DNA from 3 places in the Vibrio sp. 1580 genome. Region 3 is predicted to be linked to each of the others. Evidence: riboswitches for the same ligand, from Rfam matches in the RefSeq annotation. Region 3 holds a riboswitch; each other region holds the start of a gene.
What was found. Region 3 has a riboswitch for thiamine pyrophosphate ahead of thiD (bifunctional hydroxymethylpyrimidine kinase/phosphomethylpyrimidine kinase). Riboswitches for the same ligand answer to the same signal wherever they lie in the genome.
Positions count from the first base shown of each region.

Region 1: another riboswitch for thiamine pyrophosphate. It lies ahead of thiC (phosphomethylpyrimidine synthase ThiC); the one in region 3 lies ahead of thiD (bifunctional hydroxymethylpyrimidine kinase/phosphomethylpyrimidine kinase).
Region 2: another riboswitch for thiamine pyrophosphate. It lies ahead of thiB (thiamine ABC transporter substrate binding subunit); the one in region 3 lies ahead of thiD (bifunctional hydroxymethylpyrimidine kinase/phosphomethylpyrimidine kinase).

Region 1 is NZ_JAWOVT010000025.1:490-6,813, forward strand. Features, by position in the region: gene R7093_RS22965 (multicopper oxidase family protein) at 1-1,213, shown strand, start outside; gene crcB (fluoride efflux transporter CrcB) at 1,337-1,720, shown strand; TPP riboswitch at 1,781-1,879, shown strand; gene thiC (phosphomethylpyrimidine synthase ThiC) at 2,043-3,983, shown strand; gene R7093_RS22980 (thiamine phosphate synthase) at 3,983-5,398, shown strand; gene R7093_RS22985 (HesA/MoeB/ThiF family protein) at 5,385-6,158, shown strand; gene thiS (sulfur carrier protein ThiS) at 6,205-6,324, shown strand, end outside.
Region 2 is NZ_JAWOVT010000006.1:63,425-69,748, reverse strand. Features, by position in the region: gene ppa (inorganic diphosphatase) at 1-38, opposite strand, end outside; gene fbp (class 1 fructose-bisphosphatase) at 166-1,182, opposite strand; gene mpl (UDP-N-acetylmuramate:L-alanyl-gamma-D-glutamyl-meso-diaminopimelate ligase) at 1,495-2,853, shown strand; gene R7093_RS11225 (flavin prenyltransferase UbiX) at 2,859-3,497, shown strand; TPP riboswitch at 3,535-3,671, shown strand; gene thiB (thiamine ABC transporter substrate binding subunit) at 3,744-4,736, shown strand; gene thiP (thiamine/thiamine pyrophosphate ABC transporter permease ThiP) at 4,778-6,324, shown strand, end outside.
Region 3 is NZ_JAWOVT010000003.1:1,106-7,429, reverse strand. Features, by position in the region: gene R7093_RS05335 (ABC transporter permease) at 1-701, opposite strand, end outside; gene R7093_RS05330 (ABC transporter ATP-binding protein) at 694-1,449, opposite strand; gene thiD (bifunctional hydroxymethylpyrimidine kinase/phosphomethylpyrimidine kinase) at 1,439-2,296, opposite strand; TPP riboswitch at 2,394-2,501, opposite strand; gene R7093_RS05320 (TldD/PmbA family protein) at 2,813-4,198, shown strand; gene R7093_RS05315 (TldD/PmbA family protein) at 4,198-5,541, shown strand; gene trmY (tRNA (pseudouridine(54)-N(1))-methyltransferase TrmY) at 5,620-6,219, opposite strand.

The sequences.
Region 1 (6,324 bases), on a different contig from region 3:
ACTCGCATTTAATGGTTCGATTCCAGCGCCTACGATTCGTTGTCGCCAAGGCGAGAAAGTTATAATTAGGTTTACTAACAAGCTTTCAGAGCCGACTGCAATCCACTGGCATGGCTTGCGAATCCCTATTGAAATGGATGGTGTACCTTTCTTAAGCCAGCCGCCTATCATGCCGGGTGAAACATTCGTTTATGAATTTACACCGCCAGATGCAGGCACGTTTTGGTATCACCCCCACATGAATAGCGTTAAGCAACTTGGTATGGGCTTAGTTGGGCTAATTATCGTTGAAGAGGCTGAGCCTGTTCTATTTGATGAAGAACAGGAAATAGTTCTAAAGCATTGGCATTTAGACAAACAAGGTCAGTGGAAGAACCTTATGGTACCGCGCTTGAGCGCTCGTATGGGGACTCCCGGAGAGTGGAGTAGCGTCAATGGTGTGCATGAACCTGTTTATACGCTGAAGCAGAATGCCACTACGCGATTAAGAATTGCTAATGTCGATAATACCATTACTTACCCGATCGCTATTGAAGGTGCAGAGGCTTGGGTTATTGCTATTGATGGTAATCCTGTTAAAGCGCCTTATAAGCTCACTCAGCACAAAATTGGTCCGGGAATGAGGTTAGATATCGGATTGATTGCTCCGAAGGCTGGAACACGTGTTTATGTGCGTCAAATGAAAGGACGCTTCCCATTCCCTTTGTGCGAGTTTGACGTTGTTGAGTCTGACCTGTCGAACAACCAGAAACTGCCTTTATTACCTCTCAACCCTGTACCAGCTCTCGATTTGAAAAATGCAGAGCAAATCGATTATGTGTTTGAGTGGGAGGGGGCGATCACTCCTGCTGATCAATCGGGCAAAGCGATCCCCCAATTCTGGCTGATGAACAAACGGGCTTGGGAGGGAATGAGCAAAGATAATATTCCAGCGCCGCTTTCAACATTGGAGATTGGAAAAACCTATATCTTCAACCTAAAGAACGTCACCCAATATCATCATCCTATTCATCTTCATGGACACACATTTACGGTTCTTGAGTTAGATGGCAAAAAACTCGACGAACCGTTTCATACCGATACGGTCTTACTTGGAAAAAACGGCAGTGCGAAAGCGGCATTTGTTGCAGATAACCCAGGGCGTTGGATGTACCATTGTCATGTAATTGAACATATGAAGACGGGTTTGATGGGGTACATTGAAGTAAAGTGACTCCTGTAACTTTTAAAATCTTGATAAGTTTTAAGCGCTATACTTTGCTGAATTCTAAGATTGTATAATCACTATTGCCGTAAATTTGATTACAATGTCGCCATTAACTTTTCTGGGGGAATTATGGGACAACTATCCGTTTTGGGTTTTATTGCATTGGGTGGTGCATTTGGTGCATGTTCTCGTTACTTAATTTCTGAACTTTGTGTCATTTTATTGGGGCGTGGTTTTCCATATGGTACGTTAACCGTTAACGTTGTTGGCTCATTTATGATGGGCTTATTGATAGCAGCTTTCGATAATGAACTTTTGGCAACGGAACCTTGGCGACAAGTGATTGGCTTGGGTTTTTTAGGGGCACTAACGACGTTTTCCACCTTCTCGATGGATAATGTGTTGCTTATGCAGCAGGGCGCTTTCTTTAAGATGGGGTTGAACGTATTGTTGAATGTAGTGTTAAGTATTTCAGCTGCGTGGATAGGCTTTCAATTATTGATGCGCAGCTAGCAAAGTAGTTAAAAATTGAACAGGTCGGCTTGGTTTCACCAAGCCGTTTTTATATACTGACATCACTTGTCGGAGTGCCATAAGGCTGAGACCGTTAATTCGGGATCCGTTGAACCTGATCAGATTAGAATCTGCGAAGGGAACAAGAGAAGATATTCACACCGGAGTTCTTTCTGGTTGACCTATCAAAAGTCGAATGTTGTTACAGGCAAATATCGTAAGCTTTAACTAGCCTTAATTTGACTCCTCTTGTCGCATCTATCCGCCAAGCATTTTTATCCAATTACTTTTTATCTAGTATAACAAAGCAAGGAAAAATGCTATGTCGAGTCGCAAACAAGCGAGACTGGAAGCAAAACAGTTCATTGATACACTCTCGGTACAACCGTACCCCAATTCAAGCAAAGTCTACGTAGAAGGTTCACGTCCAGATATTCGTGTGCCAATGCGTGAAATATCACTCGCTGATAGCCTTATTGGAGGCACAAAAGAAGCGCCTATTTTCGAACCTAATGAGCCAGTACGCGTTTACGATACGTCGGGTGTATACACAGATCCAGAGCACACCATAGACCTCTATAACGGCTTACCTAAGCTGAGAGAAGGGTGGATTGAAGAGCGCGCCGATACTGAGCTACTTGATGAAGTAAGCTCGGTGTACACCAAAGAACGCTTAGAAGACGAAACACTAGACGATCTTCGTTACGGTAATCTACCACGTATTCGACGTGCCAAAGATGGCCATTGTGTGACTCAATTGCACTATGCTCGCAAAGGTATTATTACCCCAGAAATGGAATATATCGCGCTGCGTGAAAACATGGGGCGTGCCAAGTATCGCGATGAAGTGCTGAATCAACAGCATCCGGGTCAAAGCTTCGGAGCGAACCTACCAAAAGATATTACCGCCGAATTCGTGCGTAAAGAAGTCGCCGAAGGTCGCGCTATTATCCCTTCCAATATTAACCACCCAGAATCTGAACCAATGATCATTGGCCGTAATTTTTTGGTCAAGGTGAATGCCAACATCGGTAACTCATCGGTCACTTCTTCGATTGAAGAAGAAGTAGAGAAGTTAGTATGGGCAACGCGCTGGGGTGGCGATACCGTTATGGATCTCTCTACTGGACGTAATATTCACGAAACTCGCGAGTGGATTCTACGTAACAGTCCGGTTCCGATCGGTACCGTACCAATGTACCAAGCGCTTGAGAAAGTGAATGGTGTTGCTGAAAACCTTAACTGGGAAGTGATGCGCGATACCCTGATTGAGCAAGCAGAGCAGGGCGTTGACTACTTTACTATCCATGCCGGTTTACTACTTCGTTATGTGCCAATGACTGCAAAACGCGTTACTGGCATCGTCTCTCGTGGTGGTTCTATCATCGCGAAATGGTGTTTAGCGCATCACCAAGAAAGCTTCTTATATACCCACTTCCGAGAGATCTGTGAAATCTGTGCTAAGTATGATGTGGCACTTTCTCTCGGTGATGGTCTGCGTCCTGGCTCGGTGGCCGATGCTAACGACGAAGCGCAATTTGCAGAGCTTCGTACCCTTGGTGAGTTAACCAAGATAGCGTGGGAATACGACGTACAGGTGATTATCGAAGGTCCTGGTCATGTTCCAATGCACATGATCAAAGAGAACATGGAAGAACAGTTAGAGCACTGCCATGAAGCTCCTTTCTATACCCTTGGCCCATTGACGACAGACGTTGCTCCAGGTTACGACCATATTACTTCAGGTATTGGTGCTGCCATGATTGGCTGGTATGGCTGTGCGATGCTTTGCTACGTCACTCCTAAAGAGCATCTTGGTTTACCAAACAAAGAAGACGTGAAAGTAGGCATGATAACTTACAAGCTTGCTGCGCACGCCGCGGATTTGGCGAAGGGACATCCTGGTGCACAAGTTCGTGATAACGCGCTTTCTAAAGCTCGCTTCGAGTTCCGCTGGGAAGACCAATTCAACTTATCACTCGATCCAGATACCGCGCGCGCTTTCCATGACGAAACCTTGCCTCAAGAGTCTGGAAAAGTTGCTCACTTCTGTTCGATGTGCGGGCCAAAGTTCTGCTCGATGAAGATCTCGCAAGAGGTTCGAGAATATGCGAAAGACACAGAGCAAGTTGCTGCGGACCAAGCTATCTCAATCAAAATGCTGGATGACCCTCTTGAGGGGATGCGTCAGAAATCGCAAGAATTTAGAGAGTCAGGTTCTGAGCTATACCACCCAGCAGCACATGCCGAGGTGAGTGACTAATGAGCAAAATCCTTATTCCGTCATCGTTGATTGAACTGACAGGTTTAGTTCAGCAATGTTTGTTGTTGGCGAAAGAACAGGGTTTTTGCATTGAAGACATTGAGTTGGGTGTGAGCCCAACTCAATCTATTCAGCTTGTTCGCGGCCAACAGACCACACACATAACGACTGATCTCATTGATGATTATGACTCTGAGAATGAGAGTTCATTTGTGCTCTATTACCGCTCTGCTTTATCGGTAGAAGCGTGTGCTAAGCAACCGTCGAAAGCGATTCATATTGGCATTGCTGATACGCAGGTATCCGATGAAAAGGAGAAAGTGTTTCAGCTTGATATCTGGCGTCACCCAATTAACAACGAAGTGAGAGCGCTTTCCGTTAAGTCCAAATTCAACGCAATGTTCAATCCTGAACATCACCTTGCTTGGATAGTAACGCTGACAGTACTCGATTTTCCTATCGAAGATGCGTTAACACTTGCTCGAGGAATGCTAACTCAGCAAGCGAATGTTTCACGTGAAACACTGTTGAATGACAACCTTGATGAGGGAAGATCTACTCGGTGGGCTGACCAATTTGATGATTTCCCCACACCTGTACTGGAGGATAACCGACTAGGTATTCAAGTTGGTTGGTCTGCACAAGGCGAGAGCGTTAGCTTTCCAACTCTGACTAAGCAAAGTCTAGGGCTCTACCCAGTCGTTGATGACGTTGCTTGGATTGAGCGTTTACTGCCACTAGGCATCAACACTATTCAACTGCGAATCAAGGACCCACAACAAGCCGATTTAGAACAACAGATCATTCGAGCAATTGAGCTAGGTCGTCAGTATCAAGCACAAGTGTTCATCAATGACTATTGGCAGTTGGCAATCAAGCATGGCGCTTATGGTGTTCACCTAGGACAAGAAGACATAGAAGAATCGAATTTGGCTCAGCTAACTAAAGCCGGCATTCGTCTTGGTCTTTCTACTCATGGTTATTATGAGCTACTGCGCATCGTACAAATTCATCCTAGTTACATCGCGCTAGGGCATATTTTCCCAACCACCACAAAACAGATGCCATCGAAACCACAAGGTTTGGTGCGCTTGTCTCTTTATCAAAAGCTGATTGATAGCATTCCTTACGGAAACACAGAGTTGGTTTTCCGTCCCGCAAAAGACAAAGCAGGTAGTGACTATGTGCTTGGCTTTCCGACGGTCGCGATTGGTGGCATTGACCAATCTAATGCAGACCAAGTTTGGCGCACAGGCGTCTCTAGTTTGGCAGTTGTGCGTGCTATTACGTTGGCAGAATCACCTCAGTTCGTTATCGAGTTTTTTGCACAACTGATGAAGGAAAGACAGCTAACGTTTACTGATCAGAATAGTGAGTTGGCGCTTAGTAAGAGAGGCGAGCATGCTCACGGATAAGCAGTTCCTTCGCTATCAACGTCAAGTCGCTCTGCCAGAAATTGCCGAAGTTGGGCAAGAGCGTTTGAGCAAATCGCATGTGCTGATCATCGGTTGTGGTGGATTGGGGAGCGCAGCGAGTTTGTACTTGGCGTCAGCGGGCGTTGGTAAATTGGTTGTAGTCGATGACGATGAAGTTGATAGCAGTAACCTACAACGTCAGATCATTTATCGTGAACAAGACCTCCAAGTTGCGAAAACAAAAGCGACTGTAAAGCAACTTACTGAACTTAATACTATGGTTCAAATTCGTGCTATCAATAAGCGATTAGACAAAGCACAGCTTCAGCTTGAGGTGATGCTAGCGGATGTGGTGCTCGACTGCACCGATAACATGCCAACGCGTCAGCTAATTAACCAAGTTTGTTTCGAGCAAAATACGCCACTCATCTCAGCGGCGGCAATTGGTTGGCAAGGGCAATTTGCTGTCTTTGATTACCAAACACCAAGTGAACAAGAAGTGCAGAGTAAAGCCTGTTACCGCTGTTTGTATCCGTTTGACGAATTACCACAAAGTCAAAAATGCAGTGAGAGCGGTGTTGTCGGCCCGGTAGTGGGCACACTTGGTAACTACCAAGCGATAGCGGCAATTCAAAAACTGGCGACGGGAAAGTTTCATGTCGAGACTGCCAAGTTGCATCTGTTTGATGGGTTGAAACTGCAATGGCAAACCATGGCGATAAGCAAAGACAAACAGTGCCAAGTATGTGCTCAGATTTAGCTTACGAGTATACGAGTAATAGGCAGAATTAAGAGAGTTGGAAGCAATGACGTTATCAGAACAACAAACAACACAAATGACCGCTGCTGACTTAGATGTGATCACTATTGTCATCAATGACCAGTCACATCGAGTTGCCAGTGAGTCGAATCTACAGCAAATCATT
Region 2 (6,324 bases), on a different contig from region 3:
GGCAGCGACTTGCCTGCTGGTACATGGTTTAAGCTCATTAGAATATTCCTTTTCATTAACGATGAGTCACACAAAAGCGGCTTCATCTGATGATAAATTCGCGTTTCACTTTAGCGACAAAAACGCGGCAGGTAAACACCTGCCGCGTTGGACAAAGGTCTGAAATTATTCTTCGTCGCGGTGCAGTTCAAGGAACTCTTCAACTTTGCGAACCATGTTCTTCGAACCCACAAAGAAAGGTACACGCTGGTGCAACTCAGTAGGCTTGATGTCCATAATGCGATTCACGCCGTCCGATGCAATGCCGCCAGCTTGCTCAATGAGGAATGCCATAGGGTTACATTCGTAAAGCAGGCGTAGCTTGCCTTGTGGGTGGCTTTGTGTGCTTGGGTAAAGGTAGATACCACCTTTCAGTAGGTTGCGGTGGAAATCAGCAACCAGCGAGCCAATGTAGCGAGAAGTGTATGGGCGACCGTCTTCTGGCACGTTTTCTTGGCAGTACTTGATGTACTTCTTCACCCCTTGAGGGAAACGAATGTAATTACCTTCGTTGATGGAGTAGATCTTACCATCATCAGGAATCATCATGTTTTCATGAGAAAGACAGAAGCTGCCGATAGATGGGTCGTAAGTAAAGCCGTTTACGCCGTTACCAGTTGTGTATACCAACATGGTGGAGGAGCCGTAAATTACGTAGCCCGCAGCCACTTGTTTGTGACCAGGTTGTAGGAAGTCTTCTTCAGTTGGTGGAGTACCGATTGGAGAAACACGACGGTAAATCGAGAAGATAGTACCAACAGAGACGTTCACATCGATGTTAGAAGAACCATCAAGTGGGTCCATCAGTACTACATATTTGGCGTTTTGGTTGAGTTCTTTATTGAACGCAACTGCTTCGTCTTCTTCTTCACTGGCAACGCCACACACTTGATCACGAGCTTCAAGCGCGGCTTTGAACTTATCGTTCGCGTAAACATCGAGCTTTTGCTGATCTTCACCTTGGACATTTTCCGTGCCTACAGCACCAGTGATATCACCGAGACCCGCTGCGTTGATTTCGCGGTTAACGATTTTTGCAGCTAAACGAATGGAGGCTAAAAGGGATGATAGATCACCGCTAGCGTGGGGGAAATCCGCTTGTTTTTCGACAATGAACTCGCCTAGGGTGCGCAGTCCTGACATGGTTAATCCTTACATTTTCATTTCATTGGGGGTAGTGCGCAAGTGAGCATCTCTTTATGGATGTTAAACGATTGCGCTGGATGTAAGTTTAAGTCGCAGATCTTTTTAATGGTAATGAAGTAACTGTTTGAGATCTCAATTTATTTGTAGACTTGTTTGAGGGATTCATCAGTAAGCAAGAGGTTGTACAGTCTGTGTTCAACCTTGTCATATTTGTGAAAGGGACTGCAAGAAGAAGGCTAAAGTCACTCGCTTTTCAGGCGGTAATCGCGATAATGAAAGCATTAAAAAACGCATTACAAGGTTTAGTTTATGCACATTCATATCTTGGGTATCTGTGGCACATTTATGGGCGGCGCAGCGATTCTAGCGCGCCAATTAGGACATAAAGTCACTGGTTCTGATGCCAACGTTTATCCGCCAATGAGCACACTGCTTGAGTCTCAAGGTATTGAAATTATTGAAGGCTTTGACCCGTCTCAACTCGACCCTCAACCAGATCTTGTGGTGATTGGTAATGCGATGAGCCGTGGCAACCCTTGTGTCGAGCATGTGCTCAACACTAACATGCGTTACACCTCTGGCCCGCAGTGGCTCAACGAGTTTTTGCTGCATGATCGTTGGGTATTGGCGGTATCGGGTACACATGGGAAAACGACCACGTCGAGCATGCTTGCCTGGATACTTGAAGATTGTGGTTATCAACCGGGTTTCTTAGTCGGTGGGGTACTCGGTAACTTCGGAGTGTCTGCTCGTTTGGGTGAAAGCATGTTTTTTGTCGTTGAAGCCGACGAATATGACAGTGCTTTTTTCGATAAGCGTTCTAAGTTTGTGCATTACCATCCTCGCACTTTAATCATGAATAACCTTGAGTTCGATCATGCTGATATCTTCGATGATCTAGAAGCGATCAAGCGCCAATTCCATCATTTAGTGCGAACTGTACCGGGCAATGGATTGATCTTAGCGCCGAGGAAAGATCAAGCGTTAGCGGATGTATTAGAGCGTGGCTGCTGGACTGAAAAACAGTTCTCTGGTGAGAATGGTGACTGGCAAGCGCACAAATTAGTGCTTGATGGCTCAAAATTTGACGTTGCGTTGCAAGGCGAGAAGGTTGGTACCGTCGAATGGAATTTGGTGGGTGACCACAATGTGGATAATGCGCTGATGGCAATCGCTGCTGCACGACATGTTGGAGTCACTCCGGATCTTGCTTGCCAGGCATTAGGGCGTTTCATCAATACCAAGCGCCGTTTAGAGCTGAAAGGTGAAGAACAAGGTGTGACGGTTTACGATGATTTTGCGCATCACCCAACGGCAATTGAACTTACTGTCGGTGGTTTGCGTAACAAGGTAGGTGAAAAACGCATCCTTGCTGTGTTAGAGCCGCGGTCTGCCACCATGAAGCGAGGTGTACACAAAAACACACTTGCAGAGTCACTACACAGTGCAGATGAAGTCTTCTTGTTCCAGCCAGATAATATCGAGTGGTCTGTGCAAGACATTGCCGACCAATGCACACAGCCAGCGTTTGTCGATGCGGATATAGATAACTTTGTAGCCAAGATCGTCGAACGTGCGCGACCAGGTGACCAAATTCTAGTCATGAGCAACGGTGGCTTTGGTGGTATTCACGGAAAACTTCTTGAGCAGTTAAAACAAAAAGCCTGATTGATATGCAAAACAAAACACAACCCTCTCATAAAAAAGCCATCACGTTGGCATTAACGGGTGCTTCTGGTGCTCCCTACGGCCTTCGTCTTTTAGAATGCTTGGTTGCGGCGGATTATCATGTCTACGTTCTGATTTCTTCGGCGGCTCGTGTTGTGATGGCAACCGAGCATAATCTTAAGCTACCAAGTGGCCCAGAAGCGGCGCAGCAAGCATTGGTAGAGCACCTGAACTGCAATCCCGATAACATCACCGTTTGCGGTAAAGATGACTGGTTCTCACCGGTTGCGTCTGGTTCTGCTGCACCAAAGCAAATGGTGGTTTGCCCATGTTCTGCGGGAAGCGTTGCAGCGATTGCGCATGGTATGTCAGATAACTTGATCGAGCGGGCCGCTGATGTGGTAATGAAAGAGCGCGGGCAGCTGTTGCTCGTGGTTCGCGAAACACCATTTTCAACGCTACATCTGGAGAACATGCACAAACTGTCGCAAATGGGCGTCACCATCATGCCAGCAGCTCCAGGCTTCTATCATCAGCCAAAGAGTATTGAAGACTTAGTGGATTTTATGGTGGCGAGAATTCTTGACCACTTAGGTATTGAGCAAGGTTTGGTGCCTCGTTGGGGTTATGACCAGCGATCGTGAGCTGATTGTGTAACCACTCAAATACCTTTACAATCCATCCAACTCATCGGGGAGCAAACCCATTTAGCATTGAGTCAATCAATGCATTGGGGCGCTGAGACCTAAGTGTTTAACTAGGGACCCGTATTACCTGAACCAGATAATGCTGGCGTAGGAATTGAGTCTGGATATTGGAAGTCCTTAATAGCCGCCTCAAACCCTGTGCCGCTCAACTTATTTCTCTGAAATACTCATGGAGAGCGAGCAGTGAAACCCACTCTAAATCTGATTGCCTTAGCTGCAATCACTTCTACTTCAGCGTTTGCCGCTGAAAACACATTAACCATCTATACCTACGACTCTTTTGCCGCAGATTGGGGGCCGGGTCCTAAAATCGAGCAAGCTTTTGAAGCAAAATGTGGCTGTGACGTTAACTTCGTAGCGTTGGACGATGGTGTGTCGATTCTGAATCGTCTTCGTCTTGAAGGCGGTAATAGCAAAGCGGACATCGTATTAGGTTTGGATAACAATCTGATGGCAGAAGCGAAGAAAACCGATCTGCTTGCCGAGCACAATGTGGATACGGCTAACACAGTGTTACCAAACGGTTGGAGTGACACGACGTTTGTACCGTACGATTACGGCTACTTCGCGTTTGTGTACAACAAAGAGAAACTGGCTAATCCGCCGAAAAGCATGAAAGAGCTGGTGGAAACGCGCAACGATCTGAAAGTGATTTACCAAGATCCGCGGACTTCAACGCCGGGCCAAGGCTTAATGCTATGGATGAAATCTATTTATGGCGACGATGTGACGCAAGCGTGGCAGAAGCTAGCGAGCAAAACCGTAACGGTCACGAAAGGTTGGTCTGAGGCGTATTCTATGTTCCTCAATGGTGAGTCCGATTTAGTGCTTTCTTACACCACTTCACCTGCGTACCACTTAATTGCGGAAAACGATTCGAAGTTTGCTACGGCGAATTTTGCTGAAGGCCACTACATGCAAGTTGAAGTAGCCGCCAAAGTGAAAGGGGCAAAAAATTCAGAACTTGCTGATCAATTTATGAGTTTCATTTTAAGTGATGAGTTCCAATCGGCGATGCCAACGGGTAACTGGATGTACCCAGTCACTGACGTTGAGTTACCTAAAGGTTTTGAAACTTTGAGTGTTCCAAGCAAGTCGTTGAGCTTTAGTGCTGATGAAGTGGCAAAAATGCGTAAGTCTTGGATTCGCGAATGGCAAAGCGCATTGACGTTTTAGCTGACGTTTCCATCCTCATCTGAATGAGATAGGTTTTACCTTTGAATTCTGTTCCAAAAATAGGTTTAGGGGTCGCGATGATCATCGCGACCTTTGTTATTTCTGCCCTAGGTGCTTTGATTGTTCAAGCCCCTTCACTTGATGTGTCTGTGGTATGGGGCGACCCGTACTATCAACATGTCACCAAGTTCAGTTTCTACCAAGCGTTTCTTTCCACATTGCTCAGTGTTGGCTTTGCCATTCCAGTAGCGCACGCACTTTCGCGTCGCCAATTTATTGGTAAATCATTACTGCTTAAGCTGTTTGCATCGACACTGGTTTTGCCGGTTTTGGTTGGTGTTTTTGGGCTGTTAGCGATTTATGGCAACAGTGGTTTGTTGGCGCAGTGGTTGCAAAGTTTCGACACTAAACTGCCATTCTCTATTTACGGTTTGAACGGCATTTTACTCGCCCATGTGTTCTTTAATTTACCTTACGCGGCACGATTGCTTCTGCAAGCCTTGGAGTCTATTCCTGCCGAGCAGCATAAGCTTTGCGCGCATCTTGGGATGAGCCATTGGGATAAGTTTCGCTGGGTAGAATGGCCGCGTTTAAGGCAGCAGCTTCCCCACGTTTGTGGGTTGGTGTTTATGTTGTGCTTTACCAGTTTTGCCACTGTAATGGCATTGGGGGGCGGGCCAAAATCCACCACCATTGAATTGGCCATTTACCAAGCGATTAAGTTTGATTTTGATTTACAAGCTGGGGCGTTATTGGCGCTGTGGCAGATGCTGTTATGTGGACTGCTTGCTATTGGAGTGCAGAAGTTAACAAGGCCTGTTTCTATCAGTGCTGGAAGCACATCGGTACAGCAATATTTAACGAAGGATCATGGGTGGTCAAAAGCTTGGGATAGCTTTTGGATCATAGGTGCCTTTTTACTGGTAATACCGCCGTTATTGATGGTGTTACTGAGTGGCATCAACCAACAAGTTTGGACAGTATTAACCGATGAGCGTTTTTGGTCTGCGCTATTGAACTCCCTCAAAGTCGCCTGTGTCGCTAGCGCGCTTGCGGTCGCTGCAGGGGTGTCCATACTATTGACCAGTCGCCGTTGGCGGTTGCAGTACAAAAACACGCGAGCCGATCAGATTGAGTTAATCGGCACCGTTATTTTGGTGACTCCAGGTCTGGTGATTAGCACCGGTTTATTCTTACTACTGCGCGCATTTACCGATGTTTTTAGCTTGGCATTTTTTGTCGTGATTTTGGTGAACGGTTTGATGGCTTTGCCTTACGTGATCAAAACGCTAGCGCAGCCAATGCTGCACATTGAACAACAGTATCAGTATGTATGTGCCAGCTTAGGCATGCGTGGCTGGCAACGGTTTAAAGTGGTGGAGTGGCAGGCGCTACGCAAGCCGTTTGCACATGCGTTTGCGATCAGCTTTATGTTTGCAATAGGGGATTTAAGTGCCATAGCACTGTTTGGTGGACAAGAGTTTCGTACCTTACCTCTGTATTTGTTCCAGTTGCTTGGCAGTTATCAGATGGACGCAGCTGCGGTGGTATCGGTGACCCTATTGTTGTTGAGTGTGGGCTGTTTTGC
Region 3 (6,324 bases):
TCATCAATGATCATGCGAGCGTTGGCTTGGAGCATCAGATAACCCAAGCCTTCACTTGAACCTACCCACTCACCGACCACTGCTCCAATTGGCGCAATAACGACGGCAACACGAATACCTGAGGCTAAAGTTGGTAGGGCGGCTGGCAATTGAATATGACGAAGTAGCTGCCATTTAGACGCGCCCATGGTCTTGGCAAGATCGAGGTAACCTGTTGGTGTATTGCGTAAGCCGTCATAGCAACATGTCGTGATGGGGAAAAAGATGATGATCGCTGCCATGACGACTTTCGATGCAATACCGTAACCCAGCCAAAGCATGAGCACTGGCGCGATGGCGAACACAGGGATCGCTTGGCTAGCAATCAGAATAGGCAATAACCAACGCTTCAGCGGCTCGAACATCAGCATTTGCAATGCGAACAGCAAACCCATCGATAATCCAAGCGCCAAGCCAAGTAAGATCTCTTGCGCGGTAACCCAAGTATGTTTGAGCAAGACATCGTAACGAGTGACCAATCTATCCAGCACTTCAATTGGTGAAGGTAAGATGAAGCCTGGCATGTCGAATACCACCACAACCAACTGCCACAATCCCAAGATCACCGCTGTGCTGATTACCAAGCGCAGAGCTGGATGGGTCACGCGTTCTTTTTTACCAATACGTGCCGAAACGGAGTTGTACTGAGTCATATCACTCATAGTCTTTCTCCAATTGATCCAAAATCGCTTGTTGAAGCGCGGCGCACTCTCCATCGAGAACTCGTGGTGGCTTGGAATCCGGAACAACCAAGTGCTGAGCTTGCGCAGGCGTGCCTTGCAGTACATAGAGTTGGTGAGCTAATCGCACCGCTTCTTGTGGGTCGTGGGTAATAAGAACAACGGTTTTATCTTTCAGTAACTCGGCAGACAAGGTTTGCAACTTATGGCGAGTAACCGCGTCCAACGCAGAGAAAGGCTCATCCATCAGAACCAGAGGCTTGTCTTGCATCAGAGTGCGAGCAAGGGCAACACGTTGTCTCATGCCGCCAGAGAGCTGAGCTGGCTTAGCATCCGGGTAATCGGCGAGTCCCACTTGGCTGAGTAAAGTCAGTGCACGTTGTTTATTTTGTTCTGGTGCTTGCTCTTGAGAAAATCGAGAACTGAGGCAGACGTTGTCTAACACATTCAACCACGGCAGCAACAAGTCTTGCTGCGCCATGTAGGCAATACGCTTGTGTAAGGTGATGCCATCCGTGGTCGTTAACTCGCCATGCCATTCGACTTTGTCGTCTAACAAACCCGCTAGATAACGAAGGATCGTCGTTTTTCCGCAGCCACTGCGACCAAGTAACACTGTCCATTGATTAGCAGGAATAGTCATACTCAACCCTGCTAGCGTTGGTGTTTGGCTGTCTTTGTATCGCAGACTAGCATCGGAAAGCTGAATGCCAATCGCGTTAGCGAACATAAGTATGACCCGCAAAAAAGTGGTTCACAGGGCCATGGCCTTTACCTACATCCAATTCATCAGCGTGCGCGATAGCTTGGCTGATGTACTGCTTACCCAGGTGCACCGCTTTGTGTAGGTTGTTGCCTTGGCCAAGATAAGACGCAATGGCGGAAGAAAGTGTACAGCCTGTGCCATGGGTGTTTTTGGTTGGAAATCGCTTGGCGCTAATTAACTCGGCACTGTCTTGCATGATAAGCAGATCGTTGCTGTTTTCATTTTCTTCAAGGTGACCGCCTTTGAGCAGAATAGCTTTGGCGCCAAGCGCACGAAGGTCGGTAATCATATCGTTCATTTCAGATTCTGATTGAGGCATTGGCTTACCCGTCAATGCTGCGCCTTCGGGTAGGTTAGGGGTAATGATGTCTGCGAGCGGAATCAATTCTTCTTTTAAAGTGCTGATTGCCGACTGTTCCAGTAATAGATCGCCGCTGGTGGCCACCATTACAGGGTCAATCACGAGGTGTTTTGGCTGGTATTGTTTAATTTTGTCAGCAACGACTTTGATGATGTTGGAATCGGCCAGCATGCCCACTTTTACTGCAACGATGTTGAGGTCGGTGAATACCGCATCGAGTTGACTCTCTACATGGTCGAGAGGAATTGGGAAAATCGCAGAGACGCCTTGAGTGTTTTGTGAGGTGATGGCGGTAATCACTGAGCAGGCAAAGCTACCAGTTGCGGACATCGCTTTGATGTCAGCTTGAATACCTGCACCGCCACCACTGTCTGAGCCCGCGATGGTCAATACGATAGGGGTAGGCAAGGCTGGCGTTTGATGTGAATGAGGTTGTGATTGCTGCGTCATGGTCGCTCCTACTACAAGACGTATAGGAACTGACCTTGACCATTGCAGATAGATCGATTTTTCGATCGCTATCGCTTACCTAAGAGGGGCGACGAAAGGCAAAGTGTGCATAGTTCCCTACGTCAGTGCTAACTGAATCAGGTTCAACGGGTCTCGAATTTCGATCTCAGCCAACACTTGTCGTGTGGCCCCCCGACTATTTCGTTCGGATGATAGCAGGACCATTGCGGAAGGGATACGTTTTTTGAGCGTAATTATAATGAGTATTCAATTATGCGAGGTGAGTGATAAAGTAAGCACCTAAATGGTTTGCTGGGTGGAATTTACTAGTGCAACGCTCTGGTGAATGAGCAGAACCTGGAATATTTAATAAATAATCGTGGTCTCGTTAAGCAAGGATTAGCATAAAACAAGGTTAAAAAACTGTTAAAATTTAACGTGTTGCCAATTTAACTTTGTTGAACTTTTTCACAGTTAATTAGGATGGCTAAGACGATCATCGAGCAAGGAGACTTCATGCTTAATTCTGTAACAGCGAAGTCAGTGATCGATCATGCGCTCTTTTTGGGGGCTGATTTCGCTGAACTATTCGTTGAACATCACCAAACCAACACTGTCCAGCTCGCATCTGGTGAAGTGGATAAGGTTAACTCGGGTATCGATTTTGGTATCGGTATTCGTCTTTTTTTCGGTCATAAGGTGCTTTACGGTTACACCAACAGCACAGATGAAGCCGAACTAAAGCGCGTAACCTCGCTGCTTGCTGCAAAAGACAAGCGTGAGCAAATCGCGTCAGCGGGTTCTTTGAATTTGAACCGCTACCCAATCCAACATGGTTGCCGCATGCCGCTAAGTAAGGATGCTAACCTAGATTCAAAAATCGCGTTTCTATTGAAAGTTGACCAAGCCGCACGTGCTGAGAGTGAGCATATCAGCCAGTTTATTGGCAGCGTGCTTCAGCGTGAACAACAAGTGTCTATCTTCAACTCAGAAGGTCTACACGTTGACGATACTCGCCACTACATTCGTGTTGCTGGTAACACTGTCGCGCAAAAAGGTAATGAGCAGTCTTCTGGTATGGAAGGTCCTGGCGCTCTTGCTGGTTGGGAATTCAGTGAACAGCTTGATGCCAAAGAGCTAGGTCAAACTATCGCGCAGCAAGCGTTAGTAAAACTTGGCGCAGATGCTTGTCCATCGGGTGAAATGCCGGTGGTGATTGGTAACGGCTTTGGCGGCGTTATCTTCCATGAAGCATGTGGTCACTTGCTAGAAACCACTTCAGTTGCGAAGAAAGCTTCAGTATTCCACGACAAGATGGGCGAAATGGTTGCTCACACCGCAGTGAATGCGGTCGATGATGGCACCATGACCAACGAATGGGGCTCGATTCATGTTGATGACGAAGGTATGAAGACTCAGCGCACTCAATTGATCAAAGACGGTAAGCTAACCAGCTTCATGGTCGATAAAATGGGTGGCATGAAGACAGGTTACGAGCCAACGGGTTCTGGTCGTCGTCAAAACTACAAGTTCGCACCAACCTCGCGTATGCGTAACACCTTTATCGAAGAAGGCGAGCATTCACTTGATGATATGCTGGCAGGCATCGAACGTGGCATCTATGCGAAGAAGATGGGCGGCGGCTCGGTTCAACCGGGCACGGGTGAGTTTAACTTTGCTGTTCGTGAAGCTTATCTCATTGAAAATGGCAAAATCACCAAGCCTCTGAAAACAGCAACGCTGATCAGCACAGGTCCAAAAGTGTTGAAAGAAATCAGCATGGTTGGTAAGGACATGGCGCTTGCGCCGGGCATGTGTGGTTCCGTGAGTGGCTCAGTGCCAACAACAGTCGGTCAGCCAACGCTGAAAGTCGATAATATTCTGGTAGGAGGCGGTAACTAATGAGCCAAGAACAACAACTTCTTAATGCGGTTGATTACGTCCTATCAGAAGCAAAACGCCAAGGTGCAGAAGCGGACGTCATTGTAAACCGCAACAGCAGCTTTTCTCTGAAAGCGAACCAAGGAAAGCTGGATGAGTACAAAGTAAGCTCAAGCCAAGTTCTGGGTGTTCGTGTTGTGAAAGATGCGCGCGTTGCGACAAGCTACTCTGAGTCGTTAGAGCAACCTAGCTTGGATTTAATGCTAACTAATGCACTGCAAAGTGCTCGCTTTTCCAAGCAAGATGAACATCAGACCATTAGTTGTGTGAACAGCCAAATCACGACTGACGTGGCTGAGATTGCTCAAGAAGACACAACTTCGGTTGATGAAAAAATTGAACTGTCTCTCGCACTTGAGCAAGGCGTAGTGGCTCTGCCTCACGCTTCTAGCGCACCTTACAATGGTTACAGCGATGGCGAAACACAACTGATCATTGCCAATACTCAAGGCACATTGTGTCAACACTTCGAGCGCTCGTTCACTTGTTACGCGTATACCTTGTTTGAAAAAGACGGCAAACAGTCAATGGCGGGTAGAATGTCACTTGGTCGCCGTTTTGATGAGTTGAATCCAGCTTACTGTATCGAAGGTGGCTACAACCTTGCTCGTGATCTTCTGGAAGGTGCTCCGGTTGCGACAGGTAACTACCCTGCTATTTTCCACATTAATGCGCTAGCAAGTTTATTCGGTGCTTTCGGCAGTGCTTTCTCTGGCGTAAGCGCGATGAAAGGCATTACGCCACTGGGTGACAAGCTTGGTCAACGTGTTGCGAGTGATTTAATTACCTTTACTGATACGGCTTACATGCCAAATGGTATGGCAATCGCGAGTTTTGATAGTGAAGGCTTCGCTACTCAAGATAATGTGTTGATCGCCAATGGCCAACTGAATACGCTATTGCACAATAGCCAAACAGCGAATTATTTGGGTGCAGTGTCGACGGCAAGTGCCGCTCGCGGTGCAAAATCGAGCTTAGACGTATCAGCGAATCACAAAGTGATTGCGACAGGCAACAGCAGTGCATCAGAAGTAAAAGCGGGAGAGTACCTAGAGTTAGTCGAGCTTCAAGGTGTCCATTCTGGTGCGGATGCAGTGAGTGGTGATTTCTCATTTGGTGCGAGTGGCTTCTTGTGCCGTGATGGAGAGCGCGTTCAACCAGTTCGTGGGATCACGGTAGCGGGTAACTTCTACAAGATGCTGCAAGAAGTTGAGGCAGTGGGTGATACTCAGTTAATTAACGATAGCCGAACTTTCTTCTCGCCAGACGTTCGTTTTGCTCGTTTGAGCATTGGTGGTAAGTAAACTTAGCATCCCTATAGAAACAAAAAAGAGGACTCAATGGAGTCCTCTTTCATTGTCTAGCAACGTGTGCGTGAATAACTAGAATTCGCGTATGTCCAACTCATTGTGGATCAATACCACACACTGAGAAGCGAAAAGCATCTTAGGACCTAAGCTGATCTTCTCTGTGCCAAGGCGCTTTAAGCTGTTAAAAGACTTTTTCGGCATCGGTATATGGTCAGTTAGCAAGAAACATGGATTTTCACCAATTTCTGCATCACGAACAAATTCGCCTTTCTTATCCAACATATATAGTTGGTGATCTTCTGCCAGTTCTTGCACTAGGCGTTCAAAGCTCACTGTACGAACGGTAATACCAGGTTCGACTTCACGAAGTTGCTCTTTACCCATACCAACCGAAGCATCCAAAGCGCGAGCCACTGCTGCAATCAAGGTTGACTCATGGAAGCCGCCAATGTTGGTGATGTCGTTGGAGCGAATAGTAATGGTGCGTGAGAAGTCTTTTGTGCTTTCCAAAACCAAGTGAACAACCACATCTTCACGGTGTGATTGAGCAACGAACATAGTGTTCATCATGGTATGAGCAAGAATCTCTGTATGCGCTTCATTACCAACACCTTCTAACAGTGCTTTGCTGGTGGTTGGCGCCGCGCGAGCTCGTAAAACAAAAGAGCGCATGAATTTAGCCTCTATATAGGAAGAGTGAATGCGCGGAAGTATATACCCAAGCAGGGAAGGGATGCGAGTTTAATAGCAAATGTGAACTTACTTACAAAGCTTCGA